DNA from 3 places in the Bradyrhizobium sp. BR14999 genome. Region 2 is predicted to be linked to each of the others. Evidence: riboswitches for the same ligand, from Rfam matches in the RefSeq annotation. Region 2 holds a riboswitch; each other region holds the start of a gene.
What was found. Region 2 has a riboswitch for cobalamin ahead of ACR9YP_RS31415 (DUF1636 family protein). Riboswitches for the same ligand answer to the same signal wherever they lie in the genome.
Positions count from the first base shown of each region.

Region 1 (7,667 bases), 1.5 Mb from region 2:
CCGCTGCAGCTTCACCGCAGCGGTCGATCGTGCGTCCGGGGCTTCCGGCTTCTGTGGCATAATTCCCCCGAGGTTTGTGGGCGTTTCGCCCTTCCCATCGTTCGGCCCTTCACGGCTTTAAGCCGCTACTACGGCCTCTGCTGACTTCTCGCTCCGAGGGCCTTGCAACCCTCGTCACCCTTTCAGGTGCAAGCGAGATCTCCCCGGGTAAGACCTTCGACCTTCGCTGCACGACCGCCGGATCTACGTCGCCTGCCTTGATCACAACGGCTTTGCGGCTCCTGGCCCGCTCGCCCTGCTCGGCTCCGCCTCATATCCGATTTCTGTTCGTCGGCCCGCAGCTTCGCTCCCCGCTTCCTTCACGCCGGCCTCGCGGTCCGACACTCTGCGGTTCACTTCGCTCGCTGTGATCAGCTCACGGAAGGACTTTCACCTCCAAGTCGAAGCCCATGCCGGGCACACCAGGGAAGGCCGGGTGCCGGCTGGCACCCGCGGTCCGCTGCGCGAAAAGCACACGCAGAGAAGACCGCACAACAGCATACAGGTGAAGCCCAACACACGGCCTTCCCTGCGCAGTGGTTTGACGGCTTATGCCGTGCTCTCCCGGGAGCCGAATTCCTTCTGGCCTCCCTCACCCCGGCGAAAGTCGCCGGCACCCGCGCCGGTTGACGCCAATGCCGCATCCGCCAAGGCTTGACCGTAGCAACGACGGCCAGGACCACACGGTTTTGCCGTACGCGCGGTTCGCCTGCGCCGCAGGGTTCGACGGCGTTGTGCACGTTGCCATCGAAATGCTGGCGCGACGAACCTGACAGCGCCGTCCGTCCGCGCGAAGCCTAGGGCTCACGGAGAGCAATCCGCCCTGCCCACAGCTCTCGCGCCCGACGCCACCGCGTCCACCGCAAGCCCGGCTCTGCGATCATCACGACACATGATCGCCCCTCAAGGGTGAGCCGGGATGAACGACACATACGCCAATTCCGAATTTCGGTAAAGCGGAATCTTTTTGCGCGGGCGGGTTGACAGTCCGGCGACACAGCAAGATCCCGTGGCCCGAATGGCGCCACGACGTCGAACGCAGCGGCGCTCAGGCCGACATCGCTCCCTGGCGCCCGAACGGATCGAGCAGGCGGACGATCTCGCAGACGGCGACGAGACCGGCGAGCCAGGCGGCGCTGGTCAGCCCGAGGCGCGTCACGATGGCGGCAGTGAAGGCGCCCTCTCCGCCCAGGAACGGCGTCGCGGCGAGCAGCGCGAGCTCATAGGCCGCATAGGCGGCGACGAGCGTGACGGCCAGCGCCAGCGGCGTGCGGCCCTGCGGCAGCATGCGTAGCACCGCGGACGAAACGGCGGTCGCCAGCAGCGCGGCCGCGCCGATCGCAAAACCCCAGGCGACGGTGCTGCCGTCGATGGGATAGTGCAGCGCGCCGAAGCCGATGGTCTGGTTGACGAGCCAGGCGCCGGTGACGACGAGCAGCGCCGGGCGCAGCGGCAGCATCGCGGCCGCGACAACGGCAAAGGCCGCGAACGGTGTCGCACAGGCGAGCGCGAAGCTTGCGAGCGCGCATGACACCGCGAGCAGCGCAAAGCAGAACATCGGCGCAAGGCGCGGCGTCACCGGATGAAGCCACAGACGGTCGGCGCGAGACGGCTGGATGCTGAGAGCCATAAGTGATCTCCTTCTCTTCGAATTCTAGTCCATTTGGGGACGTGTGACAGCCCTATCGACGTCAGAACGTGGCGCCGGCTTTGAGCAGATAGCTGCGGCCGGGCAGCGGATAGGCGCTGAAGCGACCGTCGGTAAAGGTGCTTGCGACTGCATAGTCGTAGTAGAGCGCTTTCAGCAAATTGTTGACGCTGAGCGACCAGAAGTACCGCTCATATCGACCACTGAGCTTGAAGTCGATCGTGCCATTGGCAGGAATCGGCTTCTGAGTTCCGGCCTGGTCGTTGTCCATGCGACGCTCGCTCCAGAACCGCGCGGTGGCATCGAGCACGACATAGTTCTGCCAGATGTTCCAGGTGACACCCGCACTCGCGGTGTAGCGCGAGACCAGCGGCACGTCATTGCCGGCCCAGACGCCTTCGCGGAAGACAGCCCTCGTATAGGCCATGCCGGCGCGCAAGAGCAGCGCGTCGTTGACGCGATAGGAGACACTGGTCTCCGAGCCGAAACGGCGGGTCGGATCGAGATTGGTGTTGTAGAACAGGATTGGATTGAAATGGATCTCGTTAGCGAGGTCCATCAGATAGAGACTGCTCTGCATCTGAAGACCGCCTCCCTTGATACGCAGCCCAGCCTCGACATCCTGCGAGGTCTGGGTCTTGAGCTGGAACGTTTGCGGCAGCGGATTGAAGAAGGGATCGAATGAGGGTCCCGACGACACCCGCTCGTCGACGTCAGGCGTGCGAAACGCCCGCGCCGCGCGGCCGAACAGCGAGACCATGTCGCTGAGGCGATGCTCGGCACCGAGGTGCAGCGCATATTGGGTCTCGTCGCTCCTGAGCGGGAGCGCGCCGATGTCGGCGTTGAACGGAGCCGTCGGATCAAAATTGTCACGTGCCGACAGACTGACGGTCTGCACCCGCGCGCCATAGGAAACGTCGGTCGTGGGCGTCACACCCAATGTGTGCTGAAGATAGCCCGCAACCGTCTGCTGCCTGAGGTCGTAATTGTGCCAGGCGGCGAGACCCTGGCCGGCGCCGCGGCTCTGCTGAAAGCTCGCATCGTAATAGTCGATGCCGGTCAAGAGCTGCGACGGCATTCCGAGCAGAAGGCTCTTCACGCTGAGCCGCGGCGTGATCGACCATGTCGTCAGATTGGCGTCGACATAGGTCGAGGTGAAGAAAGCGGGCACCGGCGTCGGACTGGAGAAGAATGCACTCTGCTGCCTCTTGTCGCGCATCCCGCCGTCGACGATGAGATCGACGCCGTTCACCAGGGTTTTTGTGAAGCCCGCTGTCGCGCCAAAACCTTGCTGGTTGGCATAGTTGAAGGGCGTGCTGGTCGCTCGCCGGTTGGTCGCGAGCTCATCGAGGCCGATCGAGGGATCGACGGTGCGGCCGCCCGGCAGTCGCAGCTCCTGATTGTCGCCGGTCACGGTCAGGAAAGCAGTCAACCCCGGCGTCGTGTAGTTCAGATTGCCGACACCGTTCTCCTGGGAATAGCGATTGTTGTCGCGATAGCCATCGGTCTTGACGGTATTGCCGTAAAACGAGGTCGACCACGGACCGGAATTGAGCGATGTCGAGACGTTGCCGAGCCTGGTGTTGAACGAGCCGAAGCCGGCCTCGATGCGCGCGGCCATGGGCGGTCTGCCGACGCCGTTCTTGGTGATGATGTTGATGACGCCGCCGACCGCATTGTCCCCATAGAGCACCGCACCGGAATTGCCGCGCGTGATCTCGATACGCTCGATGGAATTGAGCGGGATGGTGGCAAGGTCCACCTGCGCCATGTCGATGTCGTTCAGCCGTCGTCCGTTGACCAGCACCAGCGTGTTGGCGGTTGCGAACGCGCCGAAGCCGCGCAGGTCGACACTGGTCTTGGCGCCGATCGGACCGCCATAGAACGTCGTGATCTGGGCGCCCGGTGCTTGCGTCGAGATGATCTCGGCAAGCGTCTGCGACGGCGCATGGGCGATGTCGGCGGCCGTGATGACGCTCGTGGCGGCGCCGACGATGCCTCCATTGTTGCTGGCCGCCTCGCCGCCAGAGCCGGACGAGCCGGTCCCTGTCGGCGCGCCGTTCGGCATCGCCCGGCGCCTCCCCGTGTCGCCATCGCTGGTCGCCCTGGCACGTGTGCGGTGCTGATCGTCGAGCCTGGTCACTTCGACCGGTGGCAACTGCTCGGCGGCAGTCTGGGCGCGGGCGCCCCTCATATTGAGGACAAGAACGGGAATGATGAAGCTGGACGCCAGCCAGGCCGTGCGACGGCACCGGACGGCGGCGGAAACGGAAGACATGCGAATAAAACCTCGGCAGGACGTCAGTGGCACGTCACAGCGAACGAGGTTTCACGACGGAGCGATCAGTCGTTCCGGTGAAGCTAATGTCTGTACTCCCCGACCGACATCTTCGCGTGTGACCACGGCTGACGGCAGGTCTCCTGGCTCGCGGGTCGTGACCTCTCCGTCGCCTTCCCAGGACCGAGATTCCCAGTGGCATAGGACGAGAGATTCGCCGCTTACAGTTGCGGGGGCAGCCATGGCATTGAGAAGATCCCGGCGTTGGGAAAATCTCGCACCACGTTCCCTTTTGATCTCCGTGACGAGAACCGTCGCGGATCTTTTACGAGTCGTGCGGCCCGGGAGTCAATCGGCTGGTTGCATCTGGCAGCGACCACTCGCCGCTGCCGGTCCGTCCCGCAAGCAGAGGCCCGGCGCTACGTCCGCCCTCGTGGGCGCTGGGCCTGCGCCCAAGCGACGGCGACGTCGCGTGGCGGAACATCGATGCGCTTGATCGGCGTCAGTTCGCCGGAGGCAGAGACAATCGCGGTCTCCTCGCGGCGGCAACGCCGACACACGAAACGGACCTCACGCGGGAATGCCGACCAGCTTGAACGTTTGACGTTCGCAGCCATCGGCCAAGCGTCGCAATGCGACACCAGGAACCGGCCGGGATCGAGCATACCCATTCAATCGGACTCCACGTCCTGCCCGCTTCCTTCAATGATTAATCCAAGTGAATCGTTCCGGTGCCAGGGCACCGCCGACGGCCTCCTGTCTTTTGGCGCGTCAGCGAACTTGGTTGCGTCGCTCCCGACCTTCGCACGCATCAAGAACTCAGCGAGCCCCCTTGAGGGTGCAGGAGGTCGTGCAGGTGACCGTGGTGCCGTGATCGCATGACTTGCAGGCGCTGACGCACTGATTCATGTCGCGAGGATTGTAGCTGTAGTTTCGCATCGGGCAGGTCGACGTCGAGCCGGTGATGTCCTGCTCCTGATCGCAGGCCGCCGTCATGAGCGCGAATATGATCACTGCAACGAGACGCATGGGATTGCCCGTCAAACATGGCGAGTGACACTCGCGAGGCGCGCTGCATCGCAACGAGCCCCGGCCTTCCCACCGCGAGCCATCGCCAATCAGCGACGCCCGCATGCGTCTGAGAATGCGCGCCAAATGTTAAGAACGGATTGCAGTCGGCCTCAAGCAGCAGCGCTGGTCGCGATCGCCTGCCGCATATCCACTGCCAGCTGGCGGTACTGCTCGGCGAGCTTCAGATAGAACTCGCGCTTGGTGCTGTCGGTGGCGAGCTTGGCGATCAGCTCGCACTCGGCGGAGAGCGTCTCGAACCGTTCGAGCCTGTCCTCAAGGTGTGTCATCGGCGTGTCCCCATCTGACGCCTCAGGGACGTCAAGCCTAAGCCCGGGAAATAGGTCACGGCGAACATCGTTATGGAGTAGAATCGTTTTTTCCGTTCGGCGACGCCGGACGGCAGGCAATGCTATTTCTGCTCCAACCGCCAGGCGCCGTCCCAACCGCCGTCCGGCGGGTTGGCCTCGAATTGCGCGATGCGGCCGAGCAGCGTGCGTGAGGGACCGTCGCCGGGGACCGCTTCGAGCGCGGCGTTGAAGGCGGCGCGGGCGTCGTCGAAGTGCCCGGCGCGATAGGCGTCGAGACCTTCGGCATAGAGCGTGCGCAGGCGCGCTTGCGCATCGGTGAGTGCGCCGGCCCTGCCCATCACCTCGAAAACAGCTTGCGGTGCGCGCTGCCCCGCGACCGCGACGCGATCAATCTCACGCAGTTCGAGCTGTGAGCCGATCGCATCCGCCGTTGCCTGCGAGACCAGGATGCGGGTGCCGTAGGCCTTGTTGGCGGCCTCCAGCCGCGAGGCGAGGTTCACGGCGTCACCCATCACGGTAAAGCTCATCATCAGCTCGGAGCCGATGCTGCCGGTCAGGACCTCGCCGGTGGCGATGCCGATGCGCAGATCGCACGGCGCCGGCATGGCGCGGATGCCGAGCAGATCCGGCAGCTGCTTCTGGAGCGCGGGCACCTGATCGGCCATCTCGATGGCGGCAAGGCCGGCGAGCATCGCCTGCTCGCCCTCCTCGATGAAGGGCGGGCCCCAATAGCACATGATTGCATCGCCGATATATTTGTCGATGATGCCGCGATTGCTGCGGATGGGGCCGGACATCACCGTGAAATAGTGGTTCATCACCTTGACGAGGCCGCGCGGGGTCACGCCCTCGCTCATCGAGGTGAAGCCACTCATGTCGCAGAACATGATGGTCATGACCCGGCGCTGGCCGTCGATGGCGACCTCCGGCCGGTCAATCAGGCCCTGCACCACCTTCGGGTCGATGTAGCGGCCGAAGGTCTCACGGATGCGCTCGTTGTGCCGGAGCTGCTCGATCATGCGGTTGAAGGCCGCGGCAAGCTCGCCGATCTCATCCTGGGTGGAGACGGTAATGGGCTTGTCGAACCGGCCCGCCTCGACCTCGCGGGTGCCGGCGAGCAGCAGCCGCACCGGGCGCGTGATGCCGCTACTCACCAGGAGCGCAAAGGCAAATCCAACGATCGCTGCGAGCAAGGTCACGATGCCCGATACGATGATCGCCTGGTGCTGGTGGCTGATCACCTGCGACGTGCTGAAGAAAACCTGCGTCAGCATGTCGGCGCGGATCGCATCGATCTTCTGATTGAACTGGTCGCGCAGCACGTCGATGTGCTCCAGCGTGCCGCGGGCCTCCGCCATCTGTCTGGCATCGACCTGCTTGGCCAGCTTTGCGTGGTCCTCGGTCAGATCGCGGCGCAGCTCAGTGACGGCGGTCTCGATGCGGAGCTCGATCCGCGCCAGGGCAGCATTGTCGGACGGTGTCCTGGGATCGTTGATGATGGCGTTGATGAGCGTGCGTGCGCTCTCGGCCTCCTCCTCGATCCTGCGGTCGGTCTGCTCGAACTCGCGCACGCGCGCCGCATAGGCCTCCTCGTCCGACGGCGACTGCATCTTGGTCATGACCATGCGCCGCAGCGCCAGCGCACGCTCCAGCGAGCGGATGTTGGCGCGCGCCAGATGGCCGTAGGCCGGGATGTAGCGGTTGGTCAGCTCGTCCAGGAGGACGCCGACCTTGCTCGACATCACCATCGACAGGATCGAGGTGACCAGCATCAGGACGATCAATCCGAGGGCGATACCGACGATCTTGCGCCGGATCGACTGGTTGAAAATCGGCATAGGTGCAGGGCAAAGGCTGAAAGGATGAAGCGAGGGAACTCAATACACCGGATTTAGCCATGGGAACACGCGCAATCTCGCCTTTCTGACGCCGTGAGCCGTACGCAACCGTCGCGCGAGCCTCAATCGTTAACAAAGGTTAAACACGCTGCCTTTTCCGCTATTTCGGAAGTTCCCGAGTTCCCATCCGTATTTTGCCGCATTGTTGCGAGAGCGTGAGGAATGCGAAACGATGTCATGACATCGTTTGGTGTCGTCTCTTGATTCTCAAGCCGCATGTCGTCGCGGACCTTGGTTTGTAGTGGTTTCGCAGGGGGACCATGGAATGAACCAGTGCCTACGCTCGCTCGCGTGTGTCGTTGCCGTGGCCACAATGGCCCTCCTTCCCACCGAGTTGGCGGCGAAGAGCAGTCATAAATCTTCCGCGCCGAAGAAGACGCATGAGGCGAAAGCCGGCAAGCAGCGCCATGCCTCCGCCGGCAAAG
Region 1 is NZ_CM148536.1:5,193,898-5,201,564, reverse strand. It holds gene ltrA (group II intron reverse transcriptase/maturase) at 1-60, opposite strand, end outside; gene ACR9YP_RS24250 (hypothetical protein) at 1,088-1,669, opposite strand; gene ACR9YP_RS24245 (TonB-dependent receptor) at 1,731-3,881, opposite strand; cobalamin riboswitch at 4,082-4,296, opposite strand; gene ACR9YP_RS24240 (hypothetical protein) at 4,385-4,636, opposite strand; gene ACR9YP_RS24235 (hypothetical protein) at 4,785-4,994, opposite strand; gene ACR9YP_RS24230 (hypothetical protein) at 5,147-5,323, opposite strand; gene ACR9YP_RS24225 (adenylate/guanylate cyclase domain-containing protein) at 5,446-7,182, opposite strand; gene ACR9YP_RS24220 (lytic transglycosylase domain-containing protein) at 7,508-7,667, shown strand, end outside.
Region 1: another riboswitch for cobalamin. It lies ahead of ACR9YP_RS24245 (TonB-dependent receptor); the one in region 2 lies ahead of ACR9YP_RS31415 (DUF1636 family protein).

Region 2 (7,667 bases):
GCATCGAGGCCGAGATCGTCTTCGAGACCCGCCGCGCGTGCCTCGTCGCGGATCGCTGAGATCAGACGCTGGCGGCGCGCGGGATCGAGACCATCGGCAGTCGAGTATTCATCGAGCAGACGTTCGAGCCGGCGCAGGCCTTCCGGCACCGCGGATGCCGCCAGCGGTGGCGGCAGGTGGCCGATCGTGACGGCAGCGATGCGCCGCTTGGCCTGCGCGGCCTCGCCGGGATCATTGACGATGAAGGGATAGATGACGGGGAGATCGCCGATCAGAGCCTCGGGCCAGCATGCCTGCGACAGCGCCACGGATTTGCCGGGCAGCCATTCCAGCGTGCCATGTGCGCCCATGTGCACGACGGCGTCACAGCCCTGCTCCCGAAGCCAGAGATAGAATGCGACATAGGCATGGCGCGGCGTGCGGGCAAGATCGTGATAGTCGGCATCGCGCGTCGTTGCATCGCCGCGCTCGGGCTGGACCGCGATGATCGACGCGCCGCAAGCGATCGCGGCAAAATGAAACGCGCCGTCGCGACAGCTCGGATCATCCTCCGGCGCGCCCCAGGCTTGCGCGAGATCATCCCGCAGTGCTTGCGGCAGGCGCGAGAGCGCCGCGCGGTAATCGGCAACACTCCAGGTCAGTTGCTGCCTCAGCAGCGTCTCGCCGAGCGCATCGACCGGCGCAACATCGAAGCCGACCTCCGCAAGATCAGACAGCAATGCCTCGACTGAGGACAGCGCATCGAGACCGACCGCATGCGCGACCTGGTGCGGGCGTCCCGGATAGTTCGAGAGCACGATCGCCAGCTGCTTCTCGCCAGCCGGCGTCTCCGCGAGCCGCCGCCAGGCGGCAACGCGTGCGGCGACGACCTGCACCCGCTCCTCATCCGCGTGATGGGCGAGATGCGAGAATTGCAGATCGGGATCGCGCATCCCAGCGGATTTGAAGCTCACCACGCCCGCGAACAGGCGGCCGTCGACCTCGGGCAGCACCACATGCATCGCGAGATCGCCGGGCGACAGGCCGCGCAGCGATTCCGCCCAGTCCTCACGCCGCGCCGTCGAGAGCGCAACCTGGAACACCGGGCATGATGCAGCATCGAACGGCGTCGTGCCGTCATCGCTCATTGCCGAGAACGCCGTCGCATTGACGATCGCGACCGGAGGATCCTGCGCGAGATGCGCGCGCAGCCAATCGGCAACGCCCGCGGCCTTCAGCGAGGTGACGAAGACACCATAGGCATCAAAGCCCTTTTCGCGCAGCGCGGCGATCAAGGCATCGACCGGGCCGGCGTCCGCAGCGGTGAGATAGGAGCGATAGAACGTCACCAGCGCGCGGGACTTCCCCTCGCCGCCCACCGGCGCAGCAATGACGCCACGCGCGGGATCGTAGAACCCCATCTCAGGCACGGTCATCTCGCCGGCGACTGGCCCGGCATAGAGGCCCGAGGCCAGCGCGAGCTGCGCGATCGCAGCTTGCGCGGCGACCGGGCCGCCGGTGTCGCAGAGCACCTTGAGCCGGCGCAGCGTCGAGACCGGCAAGGTCGAATACGCGTCCAGCCGCGTATCGTCGCGGCCATCGGCCGGCAGCACGGCCAGCACGATGTTACGGTCCTTGGCAAGTTGCCGGAGCGCCGCGAGACCATACGGCCAGTAGGACTCACCGCCAATCAACCGCACCAGGATGCCGCGCGCATAGGAGAGCGTGCGCTCGATATAGGTGTCGACCGAAAGCGGATGACGCAGCTCCGCAAGATTGGCGAGCCGCAGCGACGGCAGGCTGTCGCGGCCGCGCCGCCAACCGGCCGCGAACGCGGCAAGATCGGAATCCGAATACGAGAGCACCACGAGATCGGCCGGGTCCTGGCCGATGTCCCTTGGCGTCGCGGTCTCCTCGAGACCGCGGCTCTCGCGGAAGACGACGTGCATCAGATGCCAGATCCTGAAAGACCAAGTCCTGACCTGATCGCGGCCTCGTCGATATCACCGTGCTCGCCGATCACGACGAGCTTTGATTGCCGTACGCCGGCAGCCCAGGGCTTGTCGAACTGGTGGCGCACGCGCTCGCCGACCGCTTGCAGCAACAGGCGCATCGGCTTGCCCGCGACCGCGATATAGCCTTTCGCACGCAGCACGTTCTGCTCGCGCGCCAGGCGCTGGACGGAGGCGACCAGCGCTTCGACATTAGACACTTCCGGAAGATCGATCACGACGGAGGCAAAATCGTCATGCTCGTGCTCGTCCTCGCCATCGTGATGCGACGGACGCGCAGCAAGATCGTTCTCCGCGGCAGCGCCGAGGCCGAGGATGACGCGCGCATCGATCGCGCCGTCGGTGACGGGGAGCATCGGCACGCGGCGCGGCATCTCGGCCGTGATCGCCGCCTTGGCGGCTTCGATACCCGCGGCGCCCGCAAGATCGGCCTTGGTCAACAGCACGATGTCGGCACAGGCGATCTGGTCCTCGAACACTTCCGACAGCGGCGTCTCGTGATCGAGATTGTCGTCCGCCGCGCGCTGCGCTTCGACCGCAGCCGGATCCGGCGCGAAGCGGCCGGCAGCGACGGCTTCGGCATCGGCCAGCGCGATCACACCGTCGACCGTGATGCGCGAACGGATCTCCGGCCAATCGAATGCCTTCAACAGCGGCTTTGGCAGCGCCAGGCCCGAGGTCTCGATCAGGATGTGATCGGGCCGCACTGGGCGCGCCAAGAGCTGCTCCATGGTCGGAATGAAATCGTCGGCGACAGTGCAGCAGATGCAGCCATTGGCGAGCTCGACGATGTTTTCCTCCGGGCAGTTGGCATCGGCGCACGACTTCAGGATCTCGCCATCGACGCCCTCGCTGCCGAACTCGTTGACGAGCACGGCGAGCTTCTTGCCGCCGGCATTGGCGAGCAGATGCTGGATCAATGTCGTCTTGCCGGAGCCGAGAAAACCCGTGACCACCGTAACAGGGACTTTTGCGAGCGAATTCATTCGGCGGCCTCCGGCACGACGGCAATGGGGGGAATGCGGGCAAGCGATTGCTTGCGGAAGATTTCGGGACGGCTGCGCCAGGGCACGAGGCCATCAGGCGCGGCCGCATAGGCCGCAGCGCCCGCGATCACGTCGCGCGCATTGGCATCCGACAGGCGGCCATAGACATAGGACCAGCGGCCGGGCGCGCTGAGCGCGACCGAGCAGCCCTGGCTGCAGGCCGACAGGCATTCGACGGGAACTACGCTCACGCCGTCGGGCACGCCGGCGTCCAGGATCGCACCGTGCAACCGCTTGCCGGGCGTCGTCTCGCCCTCGCCAAGCGTCTCGCCGGCACGGCAGGTAATGCAGACGTGAAGTGTGACCGTCATCGCCTCTTCCAGAATAAACAGCGGGAGGCGAAGAGGCGCACGAACCACTTTCCAGGGGCCCGTTTCCCCGTCGCGGAACACCCCGTCCGCCGGTCCAAAATCGTCCGCGCTGGCAGGTCTCCCGGCTTGCGGAGCAGGGTCTTGCCCTTCGATCCCCGCCTTCCCGATCCCGTTAGGGATCAGTGGCTTCGGGCATCTCTCCGGTCACGGTCGCGGGGGCGGCTGCATTTTGGACCCAAATCTTGCCGATTCGGACCCTATCGCATTCCCTCTTCGCCTGTCATAGGACAGGAACCAACGCGGGCCCACCATTTGCCGCTGGCCGCCACTTGTCAAGCCGAAGGACTGGTACGATGACGCCTGAACCGGAGACCCAAACGGGCGAGGAAACCGACGCCCGCCACGCTGCGAAAATGGCGAAGAAGAAGGCCGCCCGCGACAAGATCATGGCGACCAAGAGCGGCGAAAAAGGCCTCATCATCGTCCACACCGGCGCCGGCAAGGGCAAGTCGTCCTCCGCCTTCGGCATGATCGTCCGCTGCGTCGCCCATGGCTTCCCCTGCGCGGTCGTGCAGTTCATCAAGGGCGCCTGGGATACCGGCGAGCGGCGCCTGCTCACCGGCCATTTCGGCGATCTCTGCCAGTTCCACGCAATGGGCGAAGGTTTTACCTGGGAAACGCAGGACCGCGCCCGCGACATCGCCGCCGCGCGCGCCGGCTGGGAGAAGGCCAAGGAGCTGATATCAGATCCCAACCTGCGCATGGTCGTGCTCGACGAGATCAACATTGCGCTGCGCTACGACTATCTCGATATCGCCGAGGTCGTCGAATTCCTCACCACGCAGAAGCCGCCGATGACGCATGTCGTCCTCACCGGGCGAAACGCCAAGGACGAACTGATCGAGATCGCCGACCTCGTCACCGAGATGACGCTGGTCAAACATCCCTTCCGCTCCGGCATCAAAGCGCAAGCCGGCGTCGAATTCTGAGACCATCTCGCTATGGCGCGCGCGCTGATGATCCAAGGGGCCGGCTCGGACGTGGGCAAGTCGCTCATCGTTGCCGGCCTGGCGCGCGCCTTCACGCGACGTGGCCTGCGCGTGCTCCCGTTCAAGCCGCAGAACATGTCGAACAATGCGGCCGTCACCGTTGACGGCGGCGAGATCGGCCGCGCCCAGGCGCTGCAGGCGCTCGCCGCCGGCGTCGAGCCGCACACCGACATGAACCCGGTGCTGCTCAAGCCCGAGACCGATGTCGGCGCGCAGGTCATCGTCCACGGCAAGCGCATCGCAACCGCCCGTGCACGTGACTATGCGGCGATGAAACCTTCGCTGATGGGCGCCGTGCTGGAGAGCTTTGAGCGGCTGAAGGCACGCGCCGATCTCGTGCTGGTCGAGGGCGCGGGCAGCCCGGCCGAAGTGAACCTGCGCAAGGCCGACATCGCCAATATGGGTTTTGCGCGCAAGGCAGACGTGCCCGTCGTGCTCGTCGGCGACATCGACCGCGGCGGCGTCATCGCCCAGCTCGTCGGCATCAAGGCGGTGATCGATCCCGATGATGCCGCGATGATCCAGGGTTTTGTCATCAACAAGTTCCGCGGCGATCCCACGCTGTTCGACGACGGCTACAGGCTGATCGAAGCGAGGACTGCGTGGCGCGGCCTCGGCGTGCTGCCCTGGTTCGCGCGCGCCGGCGAGCTGCCGGCCGAGGACGCGCTGGGCCTGCGCGATGCGCGAAAGCCGGGCCAATGCAAGATCGCCTGTCTCGCGTTATCGCGGATCGCCAATTTCGACGATCTCGATCCGCTCAAGCTCGAACCGGGCGTCGATCTCGTCATGGTGCGTCCGGGCGAAGCGATTCCTGGCGATGTCAGGCTCGTCATCATCCCCGGCTCAAAATCCACCCGCGGCGATCTCGCCTTTTTGCGGGCGCAGGGCTGGGACATCGATCTGCTCGCACATCACCGCCGGGGCGGCCATGTGCTCGGCCTCTGCGGTGGCTATCAGATGCTCGGACATAGAGTCGCTGATCCCGATGGCATCGAGGGCCCTGCGGGCGACACGCCGGGCCTCGGGCTGCTGGACGTGACAACGGTGATGAGCCCGCAGAAGACGTTGACGCGGGTCGCGGCCGTGCATGCCGCCACGGATCAGCCGATCGAGGCCTACGAGATCCACATCGGCCGCACCGATGGGCCCGACCGTGCGCGGCCGTTTGCGAAACTGAACGGCGAGCCGGAAGGCGCGATCTCGCGCGATGGCCGCGTGCAGGGCAGCTATTTGCACGGCCTGTTCACGTCGGATGATTTCCGCAAGGCGTTCTTGGCAAAACTCGATATTCCCGCAGGCGACGAGCCCTATCACGCCAGGGTCGAGAACGCGCTCGATGCCCTCGCCGATCACATCGAAAAGCATCTCGATGTCGAAGGATTGCTCGCGCTAGCGCGTTAGCACCTCGGCAAGGCGCATCCATTCGGATTCGCTGCCGGGAAGTCCGAGGCGCAGCCATGCCGGCTCTCTCGCAAAGACGCGCGACCAGATTTGGCGACGCGCGAGTTTTTCCTGCGCGGCGCGCGCGTCAGGCGTTCCATAAAGACGAAACAAGGGCGTGCCGCCGACAAGCGTCCAGCCTTGCGACTGCGCCATGGCGTCGAGGCGAGCACAGTCGCGTGCGAGCCGCGCTGACGTAGCCTCGGCCCAGGCATCATCGCGCAAGGCGCGGCAGCCAATCGCGATCGCTGCCCCCGAGACCGGCCATGGACCCGACATCGATGCAAGCTTGCCAATATCGGCCGCATTGCCGAGCGCGAACCCAAGCCGCAGCCCGGCAAGGCCATAGAACTTTCCGAAAGAGCGCAGCACCAACAGTCCCGGCCGATCTGCCTGCGAAGCAAGCGACAGCTGCGGAACGGCGTCGGCAAAGCTCTCGTCGATCACGAGACGGCCGACGCGCGGCAGCAATGCCAGCAAGTCCTTCGGCGTATGGCGGCGGCCATCGGGATTGTTGGGATTGACGATGATCGCGAGGTCTGCGCCGGCCAGCGCGTCGAGCCCCGAGACCTCCTGGACATCCCAGCCCGCAGCCGACAGGACCCCGGCATATTCATTGTAGGTCGGCGCGAGGATGCGCGCGCGACCGGCTGGCGCCAGTTGCGGCAGCAATTGAATGGCGGCCTGTGCACCGCCCATCGCTGTAACAGGTGCGCTCGTGCGATAGGCGTGCTGCGCGGCTTGAAGCAAGGCATCGACCTCGGCGCGCGAGGGCAACGCGCTCCAGGCGCGCGGGCTTACCTCGCCCATGGGATAAGGCAGGCGGTTGATCCCTGTCGAGAGGTCGATCCAATCCTCAGCGCGTCCGCCAAAACGCTGCTGGGCCTGATCGAGATTTCCACCGTGCTCGCGCATGCCCCGTTGTTTCACGCGAAGGCCAGGATCGCAAGCACCCCCGCGAGAAGCAGCATGGACCTGCGATAGACCGCCAATCCGTGATTGATGTCCGCAGCGAGCGGATCGCGCGCGTCTTCGTTGAGCCAGGGCTCGTTCGTGATGCTGCCGTGATAGATGCGCGGACCGCTGAGGCGCACGCCGAGCGCCCCCGCCATGGCCGCTTCCGGCCAGCCGGCGTTCGGCGAGCGATGGCGGCCCGCATCGCGGCTCATGCACGCCAGCGCCTCCGATCGCCAAGGCGCCAGCAACACGAATAGAAATCCGGTCAGGCGCGCCGGAATGAAGTTGGCGATATCGTCGATGCGCGCCGCGGCCCAGCCGAAAGTTTCGTGTCGCTCGCTGCGATGGCCGATCATGGAGTCGAGCGTGTTGATGGCCTTGTAGCCGAGGATGCCGGGCAAGCCGAACAGCGCGCCCCAAAACACGGGCGCCACGATGCCGTCGGAGGCGTTCTCGGCAAGGCTCTCGATCGCCGCGCGCGCGATGCCGGGCTCATCGAGCGCCGCGGGATCACGGCCGACGATACGCGAGACCGCGTCGCGCGCAGCGGTGATGTCGCCGGCCTGCAAGGGATTTGCGACCGCCGCGACATGATCGTGCAGCGAGCGCAGCGCGACCAGCGGCCAGGCCAGGACGCCGACCAACACGATCTGGATCCAGCCCGAGGGAAGCAAGGACTGAAGCATCCAGCCGACCGCAACGGAGAGCGCGATCACCACGAGCGCGCCGGCAATGCCCGCGCCGCGGCGAAGCGCCGGCGGATCAGACGCGCGATTCCAGGCGGCATCGATGGCGCCGATCAGCCGCCCCAGCCAGGTCACGGGGTGGCCGATCCGCGCGAACAGCCACGACGGCCAGCCCAAGAGAGCATCC
Region 2 is NZ_CM148536.1:6,700,416-6,708,082, forward strand. It holds gene cobN (cobaltochelatase subunit CobN) at 1-1,928, opposite strand, end outside; gene cobW (cobalamin biosynthesis protein CobW) at 1,928-2,977, opposite strand; gene ACR9YP_RS31415 (DUF1636 family protein) at 2,974-3,348, opposite strand; cobalamin riboswitch at 3,443-3,662, opposite strand; gene cobO (cob(I)yrinic acid a,c-diamide adenosyltransferase) at 3,702-4,337, shown strand; gene ACR9YP_RS31425 (cobyric acid synthase) at 4,350-5,798, shown strand; gene cobD (threonine-phosphate decarboxylase CobD) at 5,787-6,752, opposite strand; gene cbiB (adenosylcobinamide-phosphate synthase CbiB) at 6,764-7,667, opposite strand, start outside.

Region 3 (7,667 bases), 4.1 Mb from region 2:
CCTTCATCGCAGCTATTGCTCGCATTGTTCGTGTAAGTGCCGGAAATCGCGCCTGTGTTTGGATTATAATTGTCGACCGCTAGGGTTGAGCCGTATTGGTTGGTCCAGGTCCAGATCGGTTGCGCCGCTGCAGGCGCCGCTAGGAGTAGACCTAGACAGGCTGCACTCATACAACTCGTCAATTTCCACTTTGCTTCAGACATTTCCAACTCCATATCGCTCCGGTAGCGGAGCGTACTTCGTTATAAGGCCCTCGGTGATCAATTTAAACGAGTGTTTATGTCGTGATAGCGCTATCAGGTTGAAATGTGATTGATGCCTAGTGCCAACTCTGCAGGGCAGGGTGGTGCGGTCATTCAGACGCGAGCAGCCGATTCGCGACCGGGCCGGTCCTGCTTGAGCTGTTGTTAGCTCTGCGCCATCAAACGCTGACAGGGGCCTCCGGTCGTCAGTCTTCATGTCCATCGTTTCAGGATCCCGCGTCTGTCTAGGTACATGTGGACACCGCGGAAGGGAAACCCAGTCCAAATGCGGCTCGTTGTGCCTTGCGTGAAATGGAAACTGACGCTCGTGGCGCTTCGATTTGTATGATCATTCGCAGACCCGGATGCTGCCGGCCGTGCCCTGCGCGACATTAACCTGTTCGGCGCCGGCCCACCCGGCGCCGTAGAGGGCATTCGATCCAGAAATGCATTGGGAAGCTTCGTTAAACAAACCGGTTCTAATCGCGAGCTCACCCTGACATCAGGACGCCTTGCGCATTTCGCGGGCCGCCGCAACCATGTTGATGAGCGACGGACGGACTTCGGTCCACTTGCGGGTCTTTAGGCCGCAATCCGGATTGATCCAGAGCTGTAAGTCCTCCAGCCGTTGGCGGGCCCGCGCGATGAGATCCTCTATTTCAGCAACTTCGGGAACGCGCGGCGAGTGGATGTCATAGACGCCAGGGCCGATGTCGTTTGGGTATTTGAAGGCAGTGAATGCATCGAGCAGCTCCATCTTAGAACGGGACGTTTCGATCGAGATGACATCCGCGTCCATTGCGGCAATTGCATCGATGATGGCGTTGAACTCCGAGTAGCACATGTGGGTATGGATCTGCGTCGCATCGGCAACACCGGAGGAACAGAGGCGGAAGCTCTCCACTGCCCAGTCGAGATAAGACTTCCAATCGGAGCGGCGGAGGGGCAAACCTTCGCGGAGCGCGGCCTCATCGATTTGGATCATGGTTGCGCCGGCCTTTTCCAGTTCGGCGACCTCGTCTCGGATCGCGAGCGCGATCTGACGGCAGGTCTGGCTGCGCTGAATATCGTCACGGACAAACGACCAATTCAGGATGGTCACCGGCCCCGTAAGCATGGCCTTCATCGGCTTTCTGGTTAGCGACTGCGCGTAGCGCCACCATTCGACGGTCATCGGCTTCGGCCGCGAGACATCGCCGAACAGAATCGGCGGACGAACGTAACGTGAGCCGTAAGACTGCACCCAGCCGTGCTTAGTGAACACGAAGCCGGAGAGCTGCTCAGCGAAATACTGGACCATGTCGTTGCGCTCGAACTCGCCGTGGACAAGAACGTCCAGCCCAATCTCTTCCTGCCAGAGGACCGCGCGAGCCGTTTCCTCCTTCAGGAATTGTTCATATTCGGCCTTTGTCAACTCTCCCTGGGCACGCGCGGCGCGGGCGTTACGTACCTCGGGGGTCTGTGGGAACGACCCGATTGTGGTCGTCGGAAAAAGCGGCAGGCCGAGACGCTTGCGCTGAACCTCGGCACGGCTCGCAAAAGCGTTCTTGCGGCGGCACATAGTCTCGTCAATCGCCGCCGTCCGCTCGGCGACGGCCCTGTCATGGATCTTCGGCGATGTCCGTCGAGCCTTCGCTGCAAGGGCTGATTCGGAAAGCGCGGCAATGGCGTTTCCGTCGCTCGCAAGCGCTCTCGCCAGGATCGTGAGCTCGTCGATCTTCTGGACCGAGAAGGCAAGCCACCTCTTCACCTCCGAATCGAGATCGGTCTCGAGCTGAACGTCGATTGGGACATGCAGGAGCGAGCAGGAGGGTGCGAGCTGCACGCGATGCTTGCCGAACTTTGCAATGACGGGCTTGAGCCGCTCAACCAGTGCCGACAGGTTCGAGCGCCACACGTTGCGGCCGTCGATGACGCCGAGCGAAATCACGAGGTCGGCATGAGCGCCAACTTCAATTTGGCTCAGTTGTTGGGGAGCGCGAACCAGATCGACGTGCAGTCCGGCCACGGGCAGTCCTAGAGTGGTCGCCAGATTGGCGTCGATCGCTCCGAAATAAGTTGCAAGCATGATCTTGATGCCAGGCACCTCCTCAGCGAGACGCCCATAAGCACGCTGGAGCGCATTCCGCGTAGTCTCATCGAGATCAAGCACCAGATAGGGCTCGTCAAGCTGGACCCACTCGGCTCCCCGTTTCGCAAGCTCCTTGAGAACCTCGACATAGACGGGCACGAGGCTCTCGAGCAGCGAAATCGGATCAAACGTCGGATCGGCACTCTTGCCGAGCTTTAGGAAGGTGACCGGTCCTACCAAGACAGGACGCGTTTGATAGCCAAGGGCTTTGGCCTCCTCATATTCCTCGATCGGTTTACGGGAGGAGAGCCTAAAGGTCTGTCCTTTATGGAATTCGGGCACCATGTAGTGGTAGTTGGTGTCGAACCACTTAGTCATCTCCTGCGCAGCGGCGCCGTGACCTTGCGCGTGACCGCAGCTCGCGTCGTGTTCCCTGTCTTGCGAGCCTCTTGCCATGGCGAAATAGGTCTTCAGCGAGACCGGACCGCCATCCCAGCCATACGCCTCAGGAATGGCGCCCACCATGACGCTCGTATCGAGAACCTGGTCATAGAGTGAAAAATCATTTGACGGGATAACGGTGACGCCCAGCGACTTTTGACGCGCCCAGTTGGCAACGCGTAGAGCGGCCGCCGCTTCAAGAAGCTGCGAGTTGGTGATGTTGCCAGCCCAGTAGCTTTCGAGCGCCAGCTTGAGCTCACGGCGCGGTCCGATACGCGGCGTGCCGAGGGTTGCGACAGGAAGTGAGAGAAGAGACATAGCTTTAACCCCATTGTGTGCGGGCAAAGGCCATGGCGGAAACGCAGGCAGGAGGCCACGAAAGCGGGACCCGCTACTAGGCGTACCACCGGACACCCCGCCCGTGGACGAATAAGTTGTCGGGGCAGGTCTCCTGGCTCGCGGGTCATCGCCTGCATCCGGCCTTCCCGAAGCTTCTGCTTCAGTGACACGTTTGGATGCGGGCTCGCCGCTTACAGTTGCGGGGGCAGCGCCGGCATTGCTTCAATCCTGAACGGATCGAGAGCGCACCGGCTTCCCTCTTAGCTCCGGATCAAACAAGACCTGGAGAACCTCGACGCCTCCGATTATCTGCAACAGAACCAATACGTCAACCCTGAGATCGTCTTTGCTGCGGCATCCCGGCAAGCCTGACGGTCTTACCCATGAGGCATTGAGGTCACCGAACAATGTTGGTGTGAAGCTCTAAGCGCGTTTGATTCGGCAGTGGCGTAACATCGATCGCTTAAGCTTCCACACCGGTCAACTACCAGTGCTGGCAATTGTCAATCTGACAGATCTCGTCAACTCTTAGATCAAAGACCGTAGCGGAGCCGCACCAACAAGTCCGAGGCCGCTTTAGGAGCGCAAGCAGGAACCCGACGCTGTCACCGGGACTCCGACGGATCCCGCGATGCGGTCGGCACTTGAGGTTCGTCAGCTCTAGTCGAGTTTAACGGAAACCGCCAAATTCGAGAGTTGGAGCTATGACTGCTACGATCTTGTCGGATAGTGACGCTCCTCGCGGCGACATCGTCAAATGCGCAGCCCGCATCGGCGCGGAAATCCGGAACGTCAAGCTATCGGGCGACTTGCCGGAGCAGACGATCCGCTCGATCAATGAATTGCTATTGGAGCACAAGGTCATCTTCTTTCGCGACCAGGGGCATCTCGACGATGCGGAGCAAGAGCGCTTTGCCCTTCGTTTCGGGAAGCTGGCACCTCATCCGACGCTCGGTGCAATCAAAGGCACGGCGTCGATCATCGAGCTTGATTCGGCGCGCGCCGGGAGCCGGGCCGACTTGTGGCACACGGATGGAACCTTCGTCGATGCCTACCCCAAGATTGCGGTCCTACGAAGCCTCGTGATGCCGCCATTCGGTGGCGATACGGTCTGGTCAAACACCGTTACGGCGTATCTCGACCTCGCACCGCCGCTGCAGCGGCTTGCAGACAAGCTCTGGGCCGTTCACAGCAACGCCTTCGACTATGCAATATTGGCCCGCGTCAGCGAGCTCGACAAAAAGCATTTGGACGAAATCTTCACTAGAACAATCTATCAGACTGAGCATCCTGTCGTGCGCGTGCATCCCGAGACCGGCGAACGCGCGCTAGTGCTCGGCGCTCTGGTGCAAAATTTCGTTGGTCTTCCGAAATACGACGGCCAGAAGCTGTTTGATCTGTTTCAATCTCATATCGCGGCGCTCGAGAACACCGTGCGGTGGCGCTGGAAGGAAGGCGATGTCGCGATCTGGGACAATCGCGCCACGCAACATTATGCGGTGAACGACTATGGCGACCAGCATCGCCTCGTTCGTCGCGCAACCGTCGTCGGCGAAGTCCCCGTCAGCATCGACGGAAAGAGCAGCGTGACACGCGTAAAAGCTCCCAAGGAACCCGCCGCGAAGGTCGCCTAGCGGGTTCACAAGACCGGCACCTGCTTCGCAGCACATTGAAACATGAGTGTCGCGCTGCGAGTACTCGGATAAAATCCGAGCAGCATCTACCCTGAGAGACGCCACATCGAGTTCAGCTGCTGCGCGGCGGTGGACCAATTTCATTTAAGCAGCTGGGCCGTAACTTCGGCTCCTCTCCGACAATGTGGGGTCCGCGCGCTCGGTAAAAGCGCGCGACGTTCGAAGAAAAGCTCCAAGTAGTTTGCGCGCAACCATTGCGCCAGTCTCACTGTCTCGTTGCTCATCCGCAATGATCTCGATTGTCGCCGAGCTCCGTCGAAGCCTTCGGAGTCACAACGGCACGTTTTGTTCATCTTGCGTGACTTTCCGTCTTTAAGAGACCCGCTGTGAGGCAGACGCCATCCTCTTCAAGCATACGATATCGTCTCAATTTTCGTAACGAGGATGGCAAGAACGCTGCGGGCGTCCCTCCAATCTGTAGCTGAATCCCTGTCCCGGTCCTCGCATTCGTCGCGAGGCGCCGGGCCTGGAGAAACGAGCGCCATTTTATCTCGTCCCATCGGACGTGAGGGCGCGAATCGGGAAGCAATGCGCTGCGGCTCGCGTCACCTACCAACCCTAGCAATTGATGCGGATGTCGGACACATGGCAATCGTGGACAACGAAGGTCGGCCTTATATGTTAGGGAAAGCGGGATGCAATATGGATCTGACGACGCCGGCAGGCGTGATGGATCTGCTGTCTCGCCATCCGCAGTTATCAGGCCTACTCCTACTGGGATCCCTCACGCCTCAGCGACGTCTGTAGCAAACTGTCCCGCGCGGTCCTCGAGCGCTCAGCCCTCAAAGAACTCAGCGCTTGGCGCGGGTCAATTGTTTCGGCTCGTCGCGGCTATCGCGCTGCAAAAGAAACTTCAGGAATCCCGCGCACAAAGATGGATTGCTGTCGCACTGTCCCTCGCTGCGAGCCCCGTTGGGGTGGCGGCGCTGGCACAAGATGCCAGCTTGCCTGGCCCGCAAAGCGGCATTTCCAATAAGATGACCCGAGCAGCAATTCAGAAGAAGAGCCGCCCGGCTACGCTCCCCCGAAGCTCTCGGTCTCAACAACCAGTCCATCTCAGTGCTAGCGAGGCCCTGACTCAAACTGCCAATGCATTTGCAGCAAAGCGGGACAGTGCGGGCTTAGTTGCAAAGAACAGAACTCAACAGAAAGTCGAGTCATTTGCAAAGTTCGAGGGCCTCCGCGAAAAAGGTATGTGGCTCAGTATTCCTGGTCCAGCCGATACGATAGATCAGAACTACGGCGGTGTTAGATCTGCGCTGGCAGAAGTCGGGATCGGCTATATTGGCGGGACAGTAAACACCTTTGTGGCCAATCAACTGCCGAATGCCGCGAGGAGCACCATCCGCGATCAGCTATATGCTGGTCAGAACCCCACATTTAATACTCTAAACTTCATGATCGCGACGTACGATCTCAGTCGATTTGGGATTCCCGATGGTCAGATCATCGTAGGAGCGCAGCAGCAGTATTGGACCTGGAAGCCCGGGGGACCAGATAGAGCGGGGATCAATACGATTGCCTACTATCAGACGCTTTTTGGCGGGAAGCTCGAACTCAAAATGGGCTATCTCAGAAACATAAATGAGTTCGTAGGTACCGTGGTCGGAGGGAACGCAGCAGTAAACGTTTTTGGGGCTTCGTCCAATATCCTGTACCAGGCAGGCATGAGCAATAATGCTGCGCCGACGCCGGCTCTCAATCTGAAGTACAATTTCGATGAACGCTTCTACAATAGGACGTCAATACAGCGCTCACTCAGTCCAGACGGTCAATTTGCACACATTACCGAAAATCCGACCGGATTAGACTGGAGCACGGCAAACTCGGGCGTTCTTTTCCTCGACGAAGCTGGCTACAAGAACAAAGCTGCACCAGGCTTGCCCGAAACTTGGTTGCGGGTAGGCGCCGGTTTCAACAATAGCAGCTACACCGACTTGCGCTATCCGGCGCGACCGAGAGCCAACGCGAATAGCATCTATTACGTCGCAGCCGACAGGCAACTCTGGCAGTCCGACCTTCAGGGTTCGGCCGCGCGTGGCATCTATGCAGGATTCTCTGTGATGTACGCGCCGCCGGACTTGAACAGAGTGAGCCAATATTACGAGCTCCGTCTTTATGCCAAGGGCTTATTAGACAGCCGTCCACGCGACCAGATTGCCCTCGTTGCCACCAACACTGCGTGGAGCAACGTTGCAGTGGATGCTGCCATGGGTAAGGGCCATCTTGTTCATCGCGACAGTACGGCGATTTCGGGAACATACACCGCGCATCTCGCGCCCGGGATCTATTCAAGCGTAGGACTGACATACATCAACAACCCGACAAGCATCACATACACACCCAAAACAGGACATGCGTTGAACTTGCTGGTGTCCACGTCGGTATTCTTCTAAGCAAAAAATCGAGATGCGGAGCTTGGAAGCCCGCGTCGTCCCTGATGCTCGGGCGAACATCGCAGCCGGCTCGCGTGAGGCCGCCGCACTAGCGCTGGATCGTAGCTTGCAAACTAGCGGCATTGCTCGAATTGGGTCGAACTTGCCGCCTCGTCGCAATATCGAGGGTCGTAGAAACACTAGAAAGTTATTGTCATGGTCCAAATGCGAACCGAGGAAGATATTCTCGGTAAGAAAGAGCTGCCTGCGGACGCACTGTACGGCATCAATACTGTTCGGGCTTTGGAGAATTTCCCACTAACGGGCCGCACGATCGCTGCGCTGCCTGAGTTTGTCCCCGCATTGGTCATGATAAAAGAAGCCGCGGCGCTCGCCAATCTCGAGATCGGCGCGCTGTCAGCGCAGAAAGCGGAAGCTATCGTTGAGGCGTGCCAAGAGATCCGCACCGGAAAGTACGATGTTCACCTCATTGTCGATGTGCTCG
Region 3 is NZ_CM148536.1:2,551,009-2,558,675, forward strand. It holds gene ACR9YP_RS11775 (avidin/streptavidin family protein) at 1-203, opposite strand, end outside; gene metE (5-methyltetrahydropteroyltriglutamate--homocysteine S-methyltransferase) at 745-3,072, opposite strand; cobalamin riboswitch at 3,179-3,403, opposite strand; gene ACR9YP_RS11785 (TauD/TfdA dioxygenase family protein) at 3,798-4,727, shown strand; gene ACR9YP_RS11790 (carbohydrate porin) at 5,600-7,183, shown strand; gene ACR9YP_RS11795 (aspartate ammonia-lyase) at 7,379-7,667, shown strand, end outside.
Region 3: another riboswitch for cobalamin. It lies ahead of metE (5-methyltetrahydropteroyltriglutamate--homocysteine S-methyltransferase); the one in region 2 lies ahead of ACR9YP_RS31415 (DUF1636 family protein).